4 regions of the Lactobacillus sp. ESL0237 genome follow, and region 1 is predicted to be linked to each of the others. Evidence: predicted binding sites of a transcription regulator. Region 1 holds the regulator's gene; each other region holds the start of a gene.
The links. The regulator HrcA, encoded in region 1, represses chaperone genes, less so after heat shock. The targets are predictions, from matches to a motif close to TTAGCACTCNNNNNNNNNGAGTGCTAA.

Region 1 (3,219 bases):
CCACCAAGGTCATATACTAAAACTTTTTCATCTTCAGCATCTTTATCCAAACCATAAGCAAGTGATGAAGCAGTTGGTTCGTTAATAATCCGTTTTACTTCTAAACCAGCAATTTTACCAGCATCTTTAGTAGCTTGACGTTGAGCATCATTAAAGTAAGCTGGAACCGTAATAACTGCTTCAGTAACCTTCTCACCTAAATAGTCTTCTGAAAATTTCTTAATATATTGTAAAATCATTGCAGAAATTTCTTGTGGTGTATAGGCCTTATCCCCAATTTTGACTTTATAACCAGCCTCACCAATGTGACGCTTAATTGAAGAAATAGTATTAGGATTAGTAATTGCTTGCCGTTTAGCTACTTCACCAACTTGAATTTCACCATCCTTAAAGGCAACTACTGAAGGAGTAGTTCTGTTACCTTCTGGATTAGTAATAATTTTTGGTTCCTTACCTTCAAGAACTGCAACTGCAGAGTTAGTTGTTCCAAGATCAATACCGATAACTTTTGACATTAATAAAACTTCCTTTCAATTATTGTGCAACAACAACCATTGCTGGTCTTAATGTGCGATCCTTATATAAATAACCCTTTTGTAAAACCTGAACGATATAATTCTTCTGCTCATTATTTTCAGCAGCAACCGTTTGAACTGCCTGATGTAAGTTTGGATCAAATTCTACACCTTCAGCATCGATTTCACTAATTCCATGATCTTTCATCGCCTTAATTAAGGAGTCAAGAGTCATTTGAACACCCTTTTTAAGCTGCTTTGAAGCTTCATCATCTACTTCAATTGCTAAAGCTCTTTCTAAATTATCCATTACCGGTAAAATGTCTTTAGCTAAAGACTGAGATTCATACTTAATCAATTGTGCACGTTCATTATTATAACGATTTTGCATATTTTGCATTTCTGCTTGACTACGTAAATATTTATCTTCTAAATCTTTATTTTGTTCCTGCACCCTAGTTAACTCTGATTTGATTTTATCTTTTTCAGATTCAGATGCTTGTTGATCATCTACTTGAGCTTCAAAATCTTTCGTTTCATCCGTTGCCGGTTGATTTTCTATAAAATCTTTTTCATTAGTCTGTTTTTCTTTACTCACAGTTAACCTCCTTTATTTAAATCTGCCATAATATTCCAGTAGCTTTTTAGCTAATTCATTTCTAAAATATTCTAGTAGGCCAATCACTTGCGAATACGGCATATTATTAGGACCAAGTAAAGCAATAATACCTTTACCATATGACCCTACACTGTACTCTGCAGTAAGAAGACTATAATCCTTCAATAAATCATTAGATAATTCCGAACCTAAACTAACTCTTATGGGTGAGTGACTATCACTTGAGTTCATTACATTAGTCATTAAATTCGAAACTAAATCTTCATGACCCAGTAATTCATAGAGCGATTTCAAACTTGAAGCATCGCTTAGTGAACTGTTATTTAAAAGATTTAGCTGCCCGTCAACATACATTTGCTCACTAGTAGCCTCTTTAACCACATCTTCAACCAATTCAATTAATTCAGTGATATGATGAAGACCAAATTTTTCACTTAAATCTTGACTCAATGAACTCGGGTTTATTTCGTTTAAAGTCTTACCTACCAATTCATTGTTTAGCATTCGCACAGCTTTTTCAACTTCATCGCCACCAATATTATAGGGTAAACGATAAACTTGACTGTGAACATTCCCATCACTGGTAACCAAAATAGCCATAACTTGCCTATTCACTAATGGAACAATTCGAAAACCAGTAATAGTTAAAGAATTACTCTCTGGTCCTTCAGCAAAAGCAGTATAATTAGTCAAATCAGATAAAATTTTGGCCGCCTCTTGAACAATTTCATTAACTTGATGAAATGGCTGGCTAAATTGTAGCATAATTCTATCATATACTGATGCTGGCAAACGTAATGGCTCAACTAAATTATCTAAATAGTACCGATAGCCATCAGTTGATGGTAAACGGCCACTAGATAAATGAGTTTTTTCAATTAAGCCCTTGTCTTCTAAAAGAGCCATTTCATTACGAATAGTTGCACTGGAAACTTTAATTGGCAGTTGGTTCATTACAGTTTTTGAACCGACAGGATCATGTGTCTGTGTAAAATTATTAATAATTGTTTTTAAAATTAATTCTTGACGTTCGGTCAACATAAATATCGCCCTCACTTTTAGCACTCTTATTTGCTTTGTGCTAACAATTATTATGATACTAGTATTTAGCAGAATGTCAAGCTGAGTGCTAATTATTTTGAAATAAATTTTTGCAACAATTTTAACTTATCTGTACTGCTCAAAATAGTCTGTAATCTTTAATTTATCCTGTTTCATTTGCTCTTTTAGTTGATTTAAATTAGCAAACTTTATTTCTCCGCGTGTATACTTATACCACTTAATTATTATCTTTTGGTCATAAGCCTCTTCACTAAAACCAAATAAGTTAGATTCAATATATATTTTTTGGGCACTGTTAATTGTTACATTATAGCCTACACTAGTCATTGATTCATACCACTTACCATTAATCATTGTCCTCGTAGCATAAACGCCAACTTTAGGAATCACCTTATTCTCATCCCAAACTAAATTAGCAGTTGGAAAGCCCAACTTGTGACCATTACGCAGTCCGTGCCCAATATAACCGGACATGACATAAGGTGTGCCAAGTAAGTCTTTAACTAAGTCCATTTTTCCATTTTTAATAGCTCTTTTAATCTCTGTTGAGCCAATTTTTTGGTCATTGTATGTTTGTTCCGGAACCGTAATAATCTCAAATCTGTTTTGCGCAAATTTAGGTAAATTCTGCATATTGGCAATATTTTTAGGTCCATAGGTATAATCAAAACCAGCAACAACAGTCTCAGTATTAAGTTTAACAATAATATTATCTACAAATTCTTGAGCACTTACTTTGCTAAATTGCTCATTAAAATGCATCACCAACAAATAATCTACTCCAAGCTGCCGCATTTTATATATCTTTTCATCTAGGGTATCAATATAACTCACTACTTGGTTTTGATAGACCTCCTTAGGATGCCGATCAAATGTCATTAGCACTAAGGGTAAGCCCTTACTATTGGCAGTGTTCTTTGCGACCTTTATTAACTGCTGATGTCCACGATGAACACCATCAAAAAAGCCGAGAGCCAATACAATTTTACCCGGGACAATATTCTTTTTAACTGGATAAGATAA
Region 2 (3,219 bases), on a different contig from region 1:
AATAAAGCATTAAAAATCTGGGGATTAGCTTTTTCAATTTCATCAAATAAAATCAAGCTATATGGTTGGTGGCGTACTTTTTCGGTCAATTGACCACCTTCACCATAGCCAACATATCCTGGAGCTGAGCCAATGAGCTTATTCACAGCCATCTGGTCTTGATACTCCGACATATCTAAGCGAATTAAATGGTTTTCACCACCAAACAATTGAATTGCTAATTGCTTAGAAAGTTCTGTCTTACCAACACCAGTTGGACCTGTAAGTAAAAAGGAACCAGTTGGACGATTATTATCTTTGAAAATTTGTTTACGAGCAATCGCATCAGTAATAACTTCAATGGCCTTGTCTTGATCAATCACTGTTGCCTTTAATTTTGCCGCTAAATTTAAGTTTTTCTGTCCTTCACTGGCATGTAATTCACTCATTGGAATCTTAGTTTTAGCCTCAATTAGAGCATAGATATCTTGATCTGTAACCCTAGGCGTATCTGCATCATCAAGATGGTCTAATTGGTCACGTAATTTTTCAATCTGCTGTTTTAAGTCACTGGCCTTAGCATAGTCTTCATTTTGAGCAGCAACTTTTTTGTCATTTTCTAAAGTTTTAATACGCTGTTTCAGTCCTGCTTCATCGCTAGGGGTTGCATCAAGTCCTTTCTTTGCTCCAGCTTCGTCAAGTAAATCAATGGCCTTATCTGGTAAGTAACGACCTTGAATATAACGTTGTGATAATTCTACGGCAAGCCGCAGAGCGCTAGCACTATATTTTACATGGTGATACTCTTCATACTTTTTCTTTAAACCTTCCAGAATCTTCACGGTCACATCAGTTGAAGGCTCTGGCACATCAACTGGTTGGAAACGCCGCGCTAAAGCCGCATCGTTTTCAATTTGGCGATACTCACTAGTAGTTGTCGCCCCAATCAAATTTAAATCTCCACTAGCTAAAGCCGGTTTTAAAATATTAGCTGCATCGCCACTATTATTTTCCGAATCAGTCGAACCAGCGCCAACAATATTATGTAATTCATCTATAAATAAGATAATATTAGGATTTTTCTTTGCTTCATCAATAATTTTCTTTAAGCGTTCTTCAAAGCTACCCCGTAAACTTGAGCCAGCAACCATATCATTAATATTAATGGCAATGATATGCTTATCTTTCATTTTTTCAGGAACGTCCCCTTGGGCAATTTTTTGGGCTAAACCTTCAACAATTGCGGTCTTACCGACACCTGCTGGTCCAACTAGAACCGGATTATTCTTCTTACGTCGACTTAAAATCTCAATTACTGCTTGAATTTGCTCATCGCGCCCAATTACAGGGTCGAATTTATTATTTTTAGCTTGTTCAACTAAGTCAATCCCAATTGGTTGCTCTTTTTGAGTTGGAACGTTTTGCTTAAGGTTTTGTGGTGCCATATTCATACTGCTTGAATAGTGAATAGGAATCGAACCGTTATTATCACTCGAACTATTAAAGAAAGAATTGTTTAATTCGTTAAATAGGTTATCAAATTCGTTGTCAAAATATGTCATATCTAAACACCCCTTGTATTCGTTATAATTTTTTAATTAGCACTCAAAAGCATTGAGTGCTAATTTCTTATACTTGTAATTATAGCAGGTTATCCACAGATAGCAAGAAAAGCAACTTACTTTTCCACAATTATTTTTTGAAAGCAAAAAAGCCTTATCAATCAAGACTTATAGTCCTAAATAAGGCTTACTATTTAGTTATTTTTGGTATAACTGCAACTGGTCACGTAAATATTCTGCTGTCAAACTCTGCCTATTTTGCGAAATATCCACAGGTGTACCACAAGCAACTATTTGCCCCCCATTCGCTCCTCCGCGCGGGCCTAAGTCAATCATATAATCACTGTTAGCCATAATATCTAAATCATGGGTAATTGTAATGATTGTCGCCTGCTTATTTAAAAGTTGTTGAAAAACTTGCAATAGCGTTCTAACATCTTGCGGGTGTAGTCCTACTGTCGGTTCATCAAAGATAAACAAACTGTCTTTTTGTTGCCGGTGCAAATGACTAGTCAACTTTAGCCGCTGAGCTTCACCTCCTGATAAAGCGGGTGTTGCTTCACCAAGATGCAAGTAGCCTAAACCCATTTGACTTAAAGTTGTTAATGTTTTTTGAATTTTAGGCTCTGTTTGAAACAAATTTTGCTGAAGTAGCTCAGCTACTGAGTAGTCGAGTATCTCGGCAATACTTAATCCTTGCCATTTTACCCTTAACACATCTTGATTATAGCGGTGTCCTTCACAAAGTGAGCAAGTTTCAACCATATCGGGCAAATATTGAATATCAAGCGATATTACACCACTACCCCCACAAGCTGGGCAAGCTCCCTCTTTATTATTATAGGAAAAATGACTGGCACGATACTTATAACTCTTAGCTTGCGGTTGTTGGGCAAACAATTTACGCAAATTATCCATAATATCCGTATAAGTAGCTACTGTAGAACGTTGATTTTTACCTACTGGTGAAGAATCAACACTAATTACATTTTTAATTGTCTTACCCTTAAACTGCTTAATCCATTTAGGCATTGGTTGATGTGCTTTTTGCGCCTGCAAAGCCGATAACAAGGCATCAAGAATTAACGTGGTTTTCCCTGCTCCAGAAAAACCAGTAACTGCCGTCATAAAGCCACACGGAATTTTAACTTGTACGTCTTTTAAATTAAAACGCTGGGTGATTGCTAGGTCAATTTGTCCTAATGAAAAAAGTTCTCTACTAGCCGCTGGACGAACAAGCAGCGGTGCATTACCAGTTAAATATGGGCCAATTAACGAATTAGAATTTTGCTTTATTTGTAACGGGGTACCCTGAGCAATAATTTGTCCTCCCTGACTACCAGAACCAGGGCCAATTTCAATAATCCAATCAGCTGCACTGATAATTGCAGTTTCATGATCAACTACTACTAAAGAATTTCCTTGATTAACTAATTGGTGAAAAATATCAATTAAGCCAGCTACATTATCAGGATGCAACCCTACTGAAGGTTCATCTAACACATATAACACCCCAGTAGTTTCTGTCCTTAAAGTTCGGCCTAATTGTATGCGCTGTAATTCGCCAGTCGACAAACTATTAGCTGACCGAGCTAAACTTAGATAATCTAAACCTAACTTCAATAAAGGCTTAACCTGATGTAGTAATTCATCGCTTAAATTTGTAGCTAAGTCTTGC
Region 3 (3,219 bases), on a different contig from region 1:
GGTAACTAATACTAATTTGGCGGCCGAACCTGAGGCAGTGCCACCTGTACTTGATGCTATTATGCAGGCTGATGCAGTAGTATTAGGACCGGGTAGTTTATTCACTTCGATTTTACCTAATTTAATGATCCCTAACTTGGGCGAAGCAGTGCGTCAAACTGAAGCTGAAGTTATTTATATATGCAATATTATGACTCAGCTAGGTGAAACAGACCATTTTTCTGATTGCGAGCATGTTTCAGTAATTAATAAGCACTTAGGAGGGCATTATATTAACACTACCTTGGTTAATGGGGCCAAAATTGATATGTCTAAATTTAATCCTAAAGATTATGATGCGTATATTGAACCAGTTAAAAACGATTTTGCTGGTTTACGTGCGCAAGGTAGCCGCGTAATTACTGATGATTTTATTGATCAACGTAGTGGGTTAGTTTTTCATGATGGACAAAAAGTAGCTAAGGAGATTATTAATTTGGCTTTTGCTGCAATGTCTCGTAGAAAGGAATAGTTAAATAATGGCAAGCTATGCAAGCAAGGTGAAGAAAGAATTAACTTCATTAACAATTCATCCAGAACATGCTAAGGCGGAGCTGGCTGCTTTTTTACGTATGAATGGTGTTTTGAATTTTCATGATCACCGGTATAGTCTTGATATTACTACTGAAAATCCAGCAATTGCCCGCCGAATTTTTTCCTTGATAAAAACGGCTTATAAAGTAGAACCACTTTTGATTGTTTCACGTAAAATGAAATTGAAAAAAAATAATCAATACTTAGTTCGTTTGCAAAATCATGTTCATGAAATTCTAACTAATCTAGAAATCTTAGCTGCTGATTTAGGGATAATTACGCGAGTTCCTCCCCGAATTACCTCTTCCCGTGAAGGTGCTATGTCTTATTTACGGGGGGCTTTTTTGGCTAGTGGTAGTGTGAATAATCCTGAAACTAGTAGATATCATTTAGAAATTTATTCAGCTTATGAGGATCATAATAATGACTTGTTGGAATTAATGAATCACTATTTTCATCTTAATGCTAAGACGACTAAACGGCGGCGTGGTTTTATTGTTTACTTAAAAGAAGCAGAGAAAATTGGCGATTTTTTGCATATCGTTGGGGCTTTTAACGCAATGTTATCGTTTGAAGATTTACGTATTATGCGGGATATGCGTAATTCAGTTAATCGGTTAGTTAATTGTGATACGGCTAACTTAAAAAAGACAGCTACTGCGGCGGCTAAGCAAGTCGAAGACATTGAATTAATTGAACGTAAAATTGGTTTAGAAAATATTCCAGAAAAATTACAGACGATTGCCCGGCTTAGGTTAGCTAATCCGGAATTGTCTTTAAAGGAGCTAGCCCAGCAAATACCAGATGGTCCAATTTCTAAATCAGGTGCCAATCACCGCTTAAAAAAATTGCATGATTTGGCGCAAAGTCTGCAAGATTAGTAATAAAAAAAGCTCCCAGTAAAAGGGGGCTTTTTTTATTTTACTAATCTTGTTTTTGATTAACCATAATTTCATCAATTAGGCCGTAATCTTTAGCTTCTTCAGCTGTTAGATAATTATCACGTTCAGTATCTTTTTGAATTTTCTCAAGTGGTTGCCCGGTAGTTTCATGCAAAATCTTGTTAATCTTCTCACGACTCTTCAAAATTTCATTGGCTGCAATTTGAATATCAGTTTGCTGTCCTTGAGCTCCACCTAAAGGTTGATGAATCAAGACTGTTGAATTTGGCAAAGCAAACCGCTTTCCCTTAGCTCCACTGGTTAAAAGGATGGAGGCCATTGAAGCAGCCATACCAATTGCAATAGTGGAAACATCAGATTTAATGAAATTCATGGTGTCCATAATTGCCAAGCCGGAGGTGATTACACCACCAGGAGAATTAATATAAAGAGAAATGTCTTTAGTATTGTCTTGGGCGTCAAGAAACAATAATTGTGCGATTATTGTATTAGCCATGTCGTCATTAATTTCACCGCTAAGCATAATAATGCGGTCCTTTAATAAGCGTGAATAGATGTCATAAGCACGTTCACCACGTGCAGTTTGTTCGATAACTGTAGGTACTAGCATCTTTTCTACCTCCTAGTTTAAATTAAAAATATTAGCACTCTAAATAGTACAGTGCTAATTAAATCACTTACATTAAGTGCTGTCAATGAAAGTGTATCAAATTTGTATTCTCTGTAATGTTATTTTTATATTATAATATAAAGTGAATTTAAAATTTTGGAGGAACTATTTTGAAGCTTTTTAAAAAATTAGCTGCGATTACACTATTATTGTCAAATTTTGCTGTTTCAAGTCAATTAGCAACTGTTTCAGTTCTAGCGGCAGATGCAAGTGATTCGCAAGCACAAAGGCAAGATCAAGAGCAAGATGATGCTAGTAAGTCAGTTGATGATACTAAATCTGATAGTGATGATTCAAACAGTCGAGACAGGGATAAGACTGATAGCTCTGACAAGGATAAGACTGATGATAATCAGTCAGCAGTCCAAAGAAAAACTAAACCTAAGCAAACTATTACAGGTTTTTCAATGATGACTAAAGTTGCCGGTACTAAGAATTATGCGGTATGGCAAGATGTAGTTGATGGTAAAGTTAGCAAAAAAATCGCTGATGGAATTAACTATCGTTATAGCCATATTCAATCAGATCAATTAATTGAAACTAAGAAAAATCGCTACTGGCGTATATATGTAAACGGTCGTGAAGTAGGCTATGTTAATGAAAAATTCTTTGCCCGTAATCAAATTGCCGTACCCAAGACTGTAAGTCTGGTACGTAATGAGTATTATAGCTTTTTCCCTAAAGATGCAATCTCATACGTAACTAACGGCATGGGTACAGTAATCGATAATGAACAAGTTCAGGTTTCAAGAGATAGTATTGATTGCGCTACTCCTAAAACTTATAAAGTTAAATATACTTACGGTGATACTTCTGCGACCGTAAAAGTTACCGTCAGAAAGAGTACTACAGAAGGTATTGCTGACGCTGAAGTAGTCAATTCTTTTCCGGCCCAGGAAGGGACTAATGACTATAAAACTTGGAAAACACATTATGGTTCTTCTGTTAACTACATCAGCCCTAATGAATATAGCCCCGAAAATGATTCGCGCGAATTAACTAGTGGCGACTTAACACTTAGAACGCGCTTTTATCAACCTGTTTTGTTAAGTGTTAAAGATCCAAGTGATGATA
Region 4 (3,219 bases), on a different contig from region 1:
AAACGTTCTTGCAACTTTTGTTTATCAAAGTCAGAAGTAGTCTCAGCGATTTGTTTTCTAATAGAATCTTCACGATCCTTAATAGCATCTTCTGAACCAGCACCATCAACAATAGTGGTTGAGTCCTTAGTAATTGTGATACGCCGTGCTTGGCCTAATTGATCAAGTGTAGTATCTTTTAATTCAAGACCAAGGTCTTCAGTAATCACTGTACCACCTGTTAAAGCCGCAATATCTTGCAATTGTTCTTTACGACGATCACCAAAGCCTGGTGCCTTAACAGCAACGACATTGAAAGTACCACGAATCTTATTCAAGACCAAAGTTGGTAAAGCTTCACCTGAAACATCATCAGCGATAATTAATAAAGACTTACCTTGTTGTACAATTTCTTGTAATAGTGGCAAAACATCTTGAATATTCGAAATCTTTTTGTCAGTAATTAAAATGTATGGGTTGTCTAAATCAGCTTCCATCTTATCATTGTCAGTAACCATGTATTGTGACAAGTAACCACGGTCAAATTGCATTCCTTCGACCACAGAAAGCTCAGTTTCAATACCACGTGAATCTTCAATGGTAATAACTCCGTCATTGCCTACTTTTTCCATTGCATCAGCAATCAAATCACCAACTTCTTTTGAAGCGGATGAAACAGCAGCAACTTGAGCAATTTGCTCTTTAGAAGAAACTGTATGACTAATTTTATGTAATTCATCAACAACAGCTTTCGTAGCCTTTTCAATTCCGCGACGAACACCAACTGGATTAGCACCAGCAGTAACATTCTTCATCCCTTCGCGAATAATAGCTTGCGTTAAAACAACAGCAGTTGTGGTTCCATCACCAGCAATATCATTAGTCTTTTGAGCAGCTTCAGCAACAAGCTTAGCACCCATATTTTCATAATGATCTTTTAATTCAATTGCTTTAGCAATGGTCACACCATCATTAGTAATATCAGGATTACCATAAGATTGTTCTAAAACAACGTTTCTTCCTTTAGGACCAATTGTTGCCTTAACTGTATCAGCTAATTTATCGACACCCTTTAATAGAGAACGTCTTGCATCTTCAGAAAATTTAATATCTTTTGCCATTTTTCTTACTCCTTAATTACTTAACAACTGCCAAAATATCTTTTTCATGAAGGACTAAGTATTTTTCACCTTCGTAATTAACGTCAGTGCCTGAGTACTTATCGTAGAGCACAATATCACCCTCTGCAACAGTCATTGGAATTTTACTACCATTTTCAGCATAGCTGCCTGCACCTACAGCAACAACTTCACCTTCAGTTGGCTTTTGTTTAGCATTAGAAGCAAGGACGATTCCGCCTACAGTTTTTTCTTCTTCTTCTTTAACTTTTACGATCACGCGATCACCTATTGGTTGTAACACGTTTGTCCCTCCTAAATTCAATTTAATATCTTTAATTTTAGTCATTAGCACTCAAATTAGCTAAGTGCTAACTTATAATTATGATAATAACCCCTTTTTGTTTAAAATGCAAGAAAAAATTAGCACTTTTTCAATTAAAGTGCTAATTTGTTTTAATCACTAAGTCTACCTAATATTTATGCGGGCTACTTCTTATCACTTTCTAAAAAATAAATTAATGTTTGCAATTCAGTAGCTAAATCAACATTTTGTATTCGTATTCCGCTCGGAGCTGAGAGTCTGATCGGCGTAAAGTTCATAATTCCTTTAATACCTGCTTCAACCATTTCATCTGCTGTTTTTTGAGCTGTATTAGAAGGAACTGTTAAAATCGCAATTGTTATCTGTTGGTCACTCAGTTGCTTTTTAAGCTCACTCATATCATATACAGGAACGCCGCTTAAAATTTTGCCTGTTATTTTTTGATCTATATCAAAAGCACAAGAAATTCGAATATTATTACTTCGCTTAAAATTATAATTAAGCAAAGCATGTCCCAAATTACCAACTCCTACCAAAGCCACATTGGTTAAAGTATCTTGATTCAATATTTTTTTAAAAAAAGTCAGTAAGCTTTTTACATCATATCCATACCCACGCTTACCTAATGCACCAAAGTACGAAAAATCGCGCCTAATTGATGCACTATCAACTTGAACAGCTTCAGATAATTCAGTTGAGGAAACTTTCTCTTTGCCAGCTTCATTCAAGATGATTAAGTATCGATAATAAAGCGGCAGTCTTTTTGCTGTCGCCGTGGGAATTTTTATTTTTTCCATTTATTACAAAGCCTCCAACTTAATTATGCTAGCAAATTTCATTTGTGAATTACTCATCAATTATTTATTATTTTACCTATAAACTAGTGTTAGTTGCAAATATTTTTCACAATCTTTTAGATTTTAACACAACAAACACTACTTATCTAATTATTTTCAATGCCTCAAAAATCAACTATTAATTTATCTTGCTATATTTTGAAACAGACCATAGTCACTTTTAACTCGCTTCATATGCTAAAATAGTTTTTAGGTGAAAAATATGATAATTGCACAAGGACACGATTTAGAAAAACAATTTGGAGCTACTACACTATTTAAAAATGTCAATTTTTCAATCAATTCAAATGCAAGAATTGGCTTAGTGGGCTCAAATGGGGTAGGTAAAACTACTCTTTTAAAAATTATGACAGGTGAAGAAGAAGCTACACACGGTGAGTTTATTGTTAATAAAGCAATTGAAGTGGGCTACATCGCTCAAGAAAAAGCTTTAAATGAAAATAAAACCATTTGGGACGAATTACTCGGTGTTTTCTCTTCTTTAATCGAAATGAATAAACAAATGCAAGTAATGCAACAAAAAATAGCTGAACATCCTCAAGATAGTCAACTTTTAAAAAAATATGATCAATTACAATTTGATTTTGAGCAAAAAGGTGGCTACAGCTATCAAGCTGATATTAAAAGTATTTTACATGGCTTTAATTTCCCAGAAGAAACTTGGTCTAAAACTATCAGCAACCTATCTGGTGGAGAAAAGACCCGCTTAGCCTTAGTCAAACTACTTTTACATAAGCCCCCCCTACTTCTACTTGATGAGCCAACTAACTATTTAGATTTAAATACGTTAGATTGGCTAGAAGCATTCCTTAAAGGTTACAATGGAGCAATTTTAGTAGTTTCACATGATCAGTACTTCTTAGACCATTTGGCCAACCAAATCTTTGAATTACAATTTGGCCAATTAACAGCCTTCAAAGGTAATTACTCCGATTACGTA

Region 2: the regulator HrcA is predicted to act here: its motif matches at 1,578-1,604, upstream of F5ESL0237_RS07290 (ATP-dependent Clp protease ATP-binding subunit).
Region 3: the regulator HrcA is predicted to act here: its motif matches at 2,117-2,143, upstream of clpP (ATP-dependent Clp endopeptidase proteolytic subunit ClpP).
Region 4: the regulator HrcA is predicted to act here: its motif matches at 1,446-1,472, upstream of groES (co-chaperone GroES).

Annotation. Positions count from the first base shown of each region.
Region 1 is NZ_REHE01000008.1:22,727-25,945, forward strand. Features, by position in the region: gene dnaK (molecular chaperone DnaK) at 1-515, opposite strand, end outside; gene grpE (nucleotide exchange factor GrpE) at 535-1,113, opposite strand; gene hrcA (heat-inducible transcriptional repressor HrcA) at 1,126-2,175, opposite strand; gene ribF (riboflavin biosynthesis protein RibF) at 2,302-3,219, opposite strand, start outside.
Region 2 is NZ_REHE01000010.1:410,745-413,963, forward strand. Features, by position in the region: gene F5ESL0237_RS07290 (ATP-dependent Clp protease ATP-binding subunit) at 1-1,541, opposite strand, end outside; gene F5ESL0237_RS07295 (ATP-binding cassette domain-containing protein) at 1,740-3,219, opposite strand, start outside.
Region 3 is NZ_REHE01000006.1:174,473-177,691, forward strand. Features, by position in the region: gene yvcK (gluconeogenesis factor YvcK family protein) at 1-511, shown strand, start outside; gene whiA (DNA-binding protein WhiA) at 519-1,454, shown strand; gene clpP (ATP-dependent Clp endopeptidase proteolytic subunit ClpP) at 1,498-2,085, opposite strand; gene F5ESL0237_RS02470 (SH3-like domain-containing protein) at 2,256-3,219, shown strand, end outside.
Region 4 is NZ_REHE01000010.1:16,072-19,290, forward strand. Features, by position in the region: gene groL (chaperonin GroEL) at 1-1,100, opposite strand, end outside; gene groES (co-chaperone GroES) at 1,117-1,401, opposite strand; gene F5ESL0237_RS05450 (redox-sensing transcriptional repressor Rex) at 1,587-2,219, opposite strand; partial or broken gene F5ESL0237_RS05455 (ABC-F family ATP-binding cassette domain-containing protein) at 2,482-3,219, shown strand, end outside.